2 regions of the Cellulosimicrobium sp. So1_17 genome follow, and region 2 is predicted to be linked to the other one. Evidence: predicted binding sites of a transcription regulator. Region 2 holds the regulator's gene; the other holds the start of a gene.
The links. The regulator LexA, encoded in region 2, represses DNA repair genes until DNA is damaged. The targets are predictions, from matches to a motif close to TCGAACANNTGTTCGA.
Positions count from the first base shown of each region.

Region 1: ACZCLJ_RS13385 (replicative DNA helicase) is a predicted target of LexA. The motif match lies at 2,190-2,205, and genes of this name have one in related genera.

Region 1 covers NZ_CM143702.1:3,041,048-3,045,463, forward strand. Annotated here, with positions in the region: gene rplI (50S ribosomal protein L9) at 1-377, shown strand, start outside; gene ACZCLJ_RS13380 (MATE family efflux transporter) at 578-1,933, opposite strand; gene ACZCLJ_RS13385 (replicative DNA helicase) at 2,265-4,416, shown strand, end outside.
Region 2 covers NZ_CM143702.1:1,095,048-1,099,463, forward strand. Annotated here, with positions in the region: gene nrdR (transcriptional regulator NrdR) at 1-415, opposite strand, end outside; gene ACZCLJ_RS04940 (LysM peptidoglycan-binding domain-containing protein) at 821-1,180, opposite strand; gene lexA (transcriptional repressor LexA) at 1,577-2,305, shown strand; gene ACZCLJ_RS04950 (L-lactate dehydrogenase) at 2,414-3,433, opposite strand; gene ACZCLJ_RS04955 (ATP-dependent DNA helicase) at 3,459-4,416, opposite strand, start outside.

The sequences.
Region 1 (4,416 bases), 1.9 Mb from region 2:
ACGGGTACGCCCGCAACTACCTCGTCCCGCGCAAGCTCGCCACGCCGTGGTCGAAGGGTGCCGAGTCGCAGGTCTCCGCGATCCGCAAGGCGCGCAAGACCCGCGAGATCGCGTCGCTCGACGACGCGAAGGCGATCCGCGACTCGCTGCAGTCGAAGCCGGTCGTCGTCGAGGCGAAGGCCGGCACCGCCGGTCGTCTCTTCGGCGCCGTGACGACGGCGGACATCGCGTCCGCGGTCGCCGCTGCCGGCTCGTCGGTCGACAAGCGCAAGATCGAGATCGGTCAGCCGATCAAGTCGACGGGCGACTACACGGTCTCCGTCCGCCTGCACCCCGAGGTCTCCGCGACCGTCGCGGTGAAGGTCGTCGCTGCCTGATCCCGCAGTACCGCTGAGCCCTCGGGCTCGGACGTCGAAGGCCCGGTCCCTCTCCCGAGGTGCCGGGCCTTCGTGTCGCTCCCGGACCGTGTCAGGACGACAGGTCACCTGGGTGTCCCGTGGCCCTGACACGATGCGCGACGAGACCGCGTGTCAGGGTCGGGGAACGCTCGGGTGTCCTGTGGTCCTGACACGTCGGCTCAGGCGGTGCCGGTGACCATCCAGCGCGAGCCGCGGGCGCGGAGACCGGTGGTCAGGGCGCGGGCCGCCATGAAGACCCCGGCGAACGCGAGCCAGAGCCACGCGAGGCCTGCCGCGCCGTCGGGCGCCCAGTGCCGGACGGCGAGCGCGAACGGCACGTAGACGACGAGCGTCAGCATGCCGGCCCACGCGAGGAACCGGCCGTCGCCGGCGCCGATGAGCACACCGTCGAGCACGAATACCCACCCCGCCATGGGCAGGAGGAAGCCGCAGACGGCCATGCCCAGCGCGACGGCGGTCCGCACGTCGGGGTCGGACGTGAAGAGCAGGGCGAACCACCAGCCGCCGGCGGCCATGACGAGCCCGAGCAGCGCGCCTGCCGCGACGCCCCACTGCAGGGTGCGGCGCAGGACGGCGCGGACCCGGGGGACGTCGTCGGCGCCGAGGCCGTAGCCGACGAGCGCCTGCGCGGCGATCGCGAGCGCGTCGAGCGCGAACGCGGCGAGCCCCCAGACGGAGGCGACGACCTGGTAGCCGGCGAGGGTGACCTCGCCGAGGCCGGTGGCGACGAAGACGGTGAGGAGGATCGCGAGGCGCAGCGACAGGGTGCGGACGAACAGCGGTGTGCCGGCGCGCGCGTTGGCCCAGATGCCACCGGCGGCGGGGCGGAGGGCCGCGCCGCGTCGTCGGGCACCGCGCACGACGACCGCGACAAGGATCGCGCCCATGCCGAGCTGGGCGACAGCGGTCCCGATGCCCGAGCCGGCGATGCCGAGCCCGACGCCGTAGACGAGGACGACGTTGAGCACGGCGTTGGCCGTCGCGCCGCCGGCGGCGACCCACAGGGGCGTGCGGGTGTCCTGCAGCCCGCGGAGCACGCCCGTGGAGGCGAGGACGAGCAGCATGCCGGGCAGGCCGAACGCGGACCAGCGCAGGTAGACGACGGCGTGCTCCGCGACGTCTCCCGTCCCGCCCATCGCGCCCACGGCCCAGGGTGCGGTGATCCACAGGAGGCCAGCCAGCACGATCCCCAGGCCGAGGGCTAGCCAGAGGCCGTCGACGCCGGACTGGAGGGCCTCGCGCTCCTGCCCGGCGCCGAGGCGTCGTGCGACGGCCGCGGTGGTCGCGTACGCGAGGAAGACGCAGAGGCCGACGAGCGTGACGAGCAACGTCGAGGCGAGCGAGAGGCCGGCGAGCTCCGCGGTGCCGAGGTGTCCGACGACGGCCGAGTCGACGAGGACGAAGAGCGGCTCGGCGACGAGGGCGCCGAGGGCAGGGACCGCGAGGGCGAGGATCTGTCGGTCGAGCAGCGACCGGCGTGTCGTCGGCGTGTCGTCCGACTTTCTTTCATCCACACCCCTGAGGGTAATGAAGATGCTGGTCAGGCGGGCTCCGGCCACCTGTACACAGGGATATCCCGTCGTTGTCCACATGGTTGTCCACCGGGTGTGCACAGCATGAGGGCGCGTGTCCACAGGTTGTGGCTGCCTGTCCACCGGCCCGTGCACAGGCACGTTTGCGGTGCCCGGGAGGCGGATCTAGTGTCGCGGGGTCGTGCCTGTCGGCAGTGGGAGGTGCGGCCACCGGGACAGTCGTGTGGGTGGCCCGCTGTAGGACAGGTGTACGACGCGGGCGATGCCCGGGGCGCCCCCGAGAGGGCCGCGTCCCCGGGGGAACGAGGGGCGCATGTCGATCGACGAGCTCGAGGAGAGCTACGGGGGATCCGGTCACTCCGGCTTCGACCGTACGCCGCCTCAGGACGTCGCGGCCGAGATGAGCGTCCTCGGCGGCATGCTGCTCTCCAAGGACGCGATCGCCGACGTCATCGAGCAGATCCGCGGCAACGACTTCTACCGCCCGGCGCACGAGCTCGTCTACGACGCGATCATCGACCTCTACGGCCGGGGCGAGCCGGCGGACGCCATCACGGTCGTCGCCGAGCTGACCAAGCGCGGGGAGCTGCAGCGTATCGGCGGCGCCCCGTACATCCACGACCTCATGGCCGGCGTCCCGACCGCCGCGAACGCCGGGTACTACGCGCGCATCGTGCGCGAGCGTGCGGTGCTGCGCCGCCTCGTCGAGGCCGGGACGCGCATCGTCCAGCTCGGGTACGCGACCGACGGCGGGGACGTCGACGAGATCGTCAACAACGCCCAGGCCGAGGTCTACGCCGTCACCGAGCGGCGGACGACGGAGGACTACGCGCCGCTGTCCGACATCCTCGGCCCGACGTTCGACGAGATCGAGGCAGCGCAGGGACGCGGCGAGGGCATGACCGGCGTGCCGACCGGCTACTCTGACTTCGACCGGCTGACGAACGGCCTGCACCCCGGGCAGATGATCGTCGTCGCGGCGCGTCCGGCCATCGGAAAAAGCGTCTTGGGAATCAACGTTGCCACGCATGCCGCGGTGCACCACCAGATGGCGTCCGTCATCTTCTCCCTCGAGATGAGCCGCAACGAGATCACCATGCGTCTGCTCGCCGCCGAGGCGAAGGTCCCGTTGACGCGTATGCGCTCCGGAAAGATGGACGACGGCGACTGGCAGAAGCTCGCCGGCACCATGGGCAAGGTCGCCGAGGCGCCGCTGTTCATCGACGACTCGCCGAACATGTCGCTCATGGAGATCCGGGCGAAGTGCCGGCGGCTCAAGCAGCGGCACGACCTCAAGCTCGTCGTCATCGACTACCTCCAGCTCATGTCCTCGGGAAAGCGCGTCGAGTCGCGACAGCAGGAGGTCTCGGAGTTCTCGCGTGCGCTCAAGCTGCTCGCGAAGGAGCTCGAAGTTCCGGTGATCGCCATCTCGCAGCTGAACCGTGGACCGGAGCAGCGTGGTGACAAGAAACCGCAGATGAGCGACCTTCGCGAGTCGGGTTGCCTGACGGAGGACACGAAGATCCTGCGCGCGGACACGGGGGCCGAGACGACGATGGGGGAGCTGTTCGCCCTCAACGCCAAGGACGTCCCGGTGTGGGCGCTCAACGACCGCCTCCAGTACGTGCGCCGGCACCTGACCCACGTCTTCCCGACGGGCGTGAAGCCCGTCTTTCGGATGCGGCTCGCGTCGGGCAAGGAGATCGAGGCGACCGCCAACCACCCGTTCCTCACCTACGACGGCTGGACAGCCCTCGGCGACCTCGAGGTCGGCTCGCGCATCGGTGTGCCGCGCCACGTCCCTGGTCCCGAGCGGAACGCCGAGTGGGACGACCGGAAGGTCGTCATGCTGGCTCATCTCCTCGGCGACGGGTCGTTCGTCAAGCGTCGGCCGATCCGCTACGCCTCGATCGACGAGCGAAACCTCACGGCGGTCAGTGACGCGGCGACCGCGTTCGGGATCACCCCCATCCGTGACGAGTACGCCGCTGCCCGCGTGACGACCCTCCGGCTCCCGGCGCCGTACAGGCTCGCCCGCGGTCGACGGAACCCGATCGCCGAGTGGCTGGACGAGATGGGTCTGTTCGGCGCGCGCAGCCACGAGAAGTTCATTCCGACGAGCGTCTTCCACCTGCCGAAGCGTCAGATCGCGCTCTTCATCAAGCACATCTGGGCTACCGACGGCTCGGTGACGGTGAACAAGAACGGACGCAGCGGGCGCATCTACTACGCCTCCACCTCACGCGAGCTCGTCGATGGCCTGTCGCGGCTCCTGCTCCGGTTCGGCATCTCGACGCGGCTGCGCCGGACGACGATCAAGGGCGACTACCGCTCTGGCTACTCGCTCGACGTCAGCGGTGTGGACGACCAGCGCCGGTTCCTCCAGGAGATCGGCGTCCATGGAGACCGTGGCGACATCGCCGAGAAGCTGCTCGCGATCATCCGCGAGACACGGTCGAACACCA
Region 2 (4,416 bases):
TCTCGAAGTCCTCCAGGGAGTCGAACGCCTGGTACACGCTCGCGAACCGCAGGTAGGCCACCTCGTCGAGCTCGCGCAAGGGGCCGAGGATCGCGAGACCGATCTCGTACGCGTCGAGCTCGGCGCTCCCGCTCGCCCGGATCGTCTCCTCGACCCGTTGGGCGAGGAGCGCGAGGTCGTCCTCGTTGACGGGCCGGCCCTGGCAGGCCTTGCGGACGCCGTTGACGATCTTCTCGCGCGAGAAGGGTTCGGTGACCCCGGACCGCTTGACGACGGACAGGCTGGCCGTCTCGATCGTCGTGAAGCGTCGCTGGCACTGCGGGCACTGACGCCGGCGACGGATCGACGCGCCGTCGTCCGACGTCCGTGAGTCGACGACACGAGAGTCCGCGTGGCGGCAGAACGGGCAGTGCATGACGGCTCTCCTCGGCTGGGCTCCCCGGCACCTCGCAGGGCGAGGGCGGCGCGACGAACGTATGACGCCGCCCTGCGACGGTGCAACACGCCGAGGTCCCGAGGACGGAGCAGTGGACGGAGCAGATGTGCGCCGCGCCGGACCCCGGAGATGCAGAACGGGGGCGACCGTCTCCGGTCGCCCCCGTCGGGACGCCCCCGTCCCCATCTCGCGCGCGACTCGCCTCGCGCGCTCCGACGTGCTCAGGGGTCGCGGATGACCGCCGACCCCGCCTCCTGCCCGGCCCCCCAGCCAGGCGAGTGAGGTGACACTAACTTAGGCCCGCCTAAGCGTGGAGCGCAACCCAGGGCGGCGCACAGGACGAGCGGGAGCGCGTGTCGTAGGTCACAGGGCCGGGTCGGCGCCTCACGCGTCGACCGGGAGCAGCAGCCGCTGCCCGGCACGGAGGCCCGACGACGACAGCCCGTTGAGCTCGACGATCCGTGCCACGACGTCGCGCACGTCCTCGCCGGGCGTGGCCAGCGCCGACGCGTGGTCCCAGAGCGTCTCCCCCGCCGCGACCACGTGGACCCGGACCTCCTCGGGCTCTCCTGCCGACCCCGCGACGGCGCTGCCCACGCGCGCGCCGAGCACGACCAGGAGCGCCAGGAGGACCACCAGGACGACCCGTCCTCGCCGCGTGAGCCGCAGCGGCGCCTCTGGTACGCCGCCACCACCCGATCGCGCGAGGCCCTGCTCGCCCCACGTCGCCGTCATGCTCGCCATCACTACCTCCGTCCCCCGCCGGCGCCGGAGCGCCTTCCCCGGTCGCTCCGGCCCGGCGGGGTTGTGTCGTCGACCCGGGACCCGGATCGAACACCTGTGCGTAGAACACCTGTACGAAGGTCTACCACGTCCGGCGCGCCGAGTCGAGACATGCTCGAACAGATGTTTGATTCGTGTCGCTCTCTCCCCTAGCCTGGGACCAGGTCGGTTCGCCGGACATGTCCATCGACAGGTCCGGCCCGGAACGCCTCCCGCCAGGGACGACGCACCGGATCGGGTCGACCGGTGCCCCGGCGAGCGCGGCGGGGCACCACCGACGAGGAGGACGGCGCGCCGGACGGGGCAGGTGACCTCCGGGCGGGCGTCGACCGCGAGGCGACGAGGGCGGAGACCACGATGGCGGGACGAGGCAGGAACACGAGCGCGGGGCTCGCCGAGGTGCGCGAGCTCCCCGACGGCACGGCGGGCAGCGACGGCCTGACGCCACGACAGCGCCTGGTCCTCGACACGATCCGCTCGTGCGTCGAGCAGCGCGGCTATCCCCCGAGCATGCGCGAGATCGGCGAGGCCGTCGGCCTGACGAGCCCGTCCTCGGTCAAGCACCAGCTCACCACGCTCGAGCGCAAGGGGTACCTGCGCCGGGACCCGAACCGTCCGCGCGCCATCGAGGTCGTGCAGCCCGACGACGGCCGTCGTGCCGTTCCCCTCGTCCGCGTCGCCGACGACCAGGTGCACGACGAGGCGCACCCCGCGCCGTCGTACGTCCCCGTGGTGGGCCGGATCGCCGCGGGCGGACCGATCCTCGCCGAGCAGGTCGTCGAGGACGTCTTCCCGCTGCCGCGCCAGCTCGTCGGCGACGGCGAGCTCTTCCTCCTGCGGGTGCAGGGCGACTCGATGATCGACGCCGCGATCTGCGACGGCGACTGGGTCGTGGTGCGCCGGCAGAACGTCGCGGAGAACGGCGAGATCGTCGCCGCGATGATCGACGGCGAGGCGACCGTGAAGACCTTCAAGCGGGGCGACGGCCACGTCTGGCTCGTGCCGCACAACTCCGCGTACGAGCCGATCGCCGGTGACGACGCGCAGGTGCTCGGGCGCGTCGTGTCCGTCCTGCGCAGTCTCTGACTCGGCACGGTTCCCGACCTCTACGCGCCCCCGGGCCGCTCGACCGACCTGACGACGGGCCGGTGATCCCTCCTCGTGGGATCACCGGCCCGCCGTCGTGCTCCGCTCCTACAGGCCGAACCGCCGCGCGACCGCGCGCAAGGACTCTGCCGAGCTCCGGAGACCTGTCAGCTCCGCGTCGGAGAGCGGCACCTCGACACGCTCGCTCGCGCCCCGGCGGTCGATCAGCGTCGGCAGCGACAGGCACACGTCGTCGATCCCGTAGTCACCGTCCAGCAGCGTCGAGACGGGCAGGAGCCGGTGCTCGTCGCCGAGGACCGCCTCGATGATGCGGGTACCTGCGAGGCCGACGGCGTAGTTCGTCGCCCCCTTGCCCTCGATGATCCGGTAGGCGGAGTGGACCACCTCGTGCGCGATCTCCTCGCGGGCGTCCTCGGACAGCGGAGGGTGGCCCGCGATCCCGGGCCAGTCGAGCAGCGGGACGCCGCCGATCGTCGCCGAGCTCCACAGAGGGATCTCGCTGTCGCCGTGCTCGCCCGCGATGTAGGCGTGGACGTTCTGCACCGCGACGCCGCAGTGCTGTGCGACGAGGAAGCGCAGGCGCGACGAGTCGAGCACCGTGCCGCTGCCGAACAGGCGCTCGGGCGGCAGGCCGGAGAACTTCAGCGCCGCGTAGGTGACGATGTCGACCGGGTTCGTCACCATGACGTAGACGGCGTCCGGCGCGACCTCGACCAGCCCAGGGAGGATGCTGCGCATGAGGCCGATCGTGCCTTCGGCGAGGTCCAACCGCGTCTGGCCCTGCTTCTGCTTCGCCCCCGCGGTCACGACCACGACGTCCGCACCGGCGCACACCGCGACGTCGTCGGACCCCTCGACCTTCGCCATCGGCATGAACTGGATGCCGTGCTGCAGGTCGAGGACCTCCGCCTCGACCTTGGCCCGGTTGACGTCCAGCATGGCGACCGTCCTGGCCGCCCCCCGCATGAGGGCCGCGTACGCGAGCGTCGACCCGACGGCACCCGCCCCGACGATCGCCAGCTTGGTGGTCCGTGCCGCGGAGCCCGGGACCGGGCTCCCGGCGGGCGCCTGCGCGGGGGTGGGCAAGGTGGTGCCTGCGTCGGTCATCGCGCCTCCGTCTCGTGGGATGCGCTCAGCCTAGGGCGGCGAGGCGCCTCAGCGCAGCGGCAGCGACCTCGCGGTCGGTCGTCCGCCAGAATCCCGGCATCGACCGGGTGAGGAACGTCCCGTAGCGTGCGGTGACGAGCCGGGGGTCGAGGACCGCGACCACACCGCGGTCGGTCGTCGAGCGGACGAGGCGCCCCGCACCCTGGGCCAGCAGGAGCGCGGCGTGCGTCGCGGACACCTGCATGAAGCCGTTGCCGCCCGCCGCCTCGACGGCACGGGCGCGGGCGGAGCGCACGGGGTCGTCGGGACGCGGGAACGGGATGCGGTCGATGAGGACGAGCTGGCACGAGGGGCCCGGGACGTCCACGCCCTGCCACAAGGAGAGGGTGCCGAACAGGCACGTCGCCGGGTCGTTGGCGAACTCGCGCACGAGCGTGGGGAGCTGGTCGTCGCCCTGGCACAGGACGGGGACGTCGAGCCGCTCACGCATCGCCTCGGCAGCGGCGACGGCCGCCCGCCGCGACGAGAACAGGCCGAGCGTCCGGCCGCCCGCAGCCTCGACGAGCGTCGCGATCTCGTCGAGCTGGTGCTCCGTCGCGGCGTCGCGACCGGGCGTCGGCAGGTGCTTGGCCACGTACAGGATCCCCTGACGCGGGTAGTCGAACGGGCTGCCGACGTCGAGGCCTCGCCAGGAGGGCGCCTCCTCGCCGTCCGACCCGCCGCCGCCCAGCCCGAACGTGCGCGCGACGGCGTCGAACGTCCCGCCGAGCGCGAGCGTCGCGGACGTGAAGACCCCGGTCCGCTCGGTGAGGAGGTGCGTACGGATGAGGCCGGCGACGCCCAGGGGCGCCGCGTGGAGCCTGCTCGCTCCCTCGCCGAACCGGTCGGCGGTCCAGCCGCCCTCGCCGGGTCGTGAGCACCACAGCACGTCGTGGCCGGTCGGGTCCCCGGCCATCCGCTCGGCGACCTCGAAGAGCTGGAGC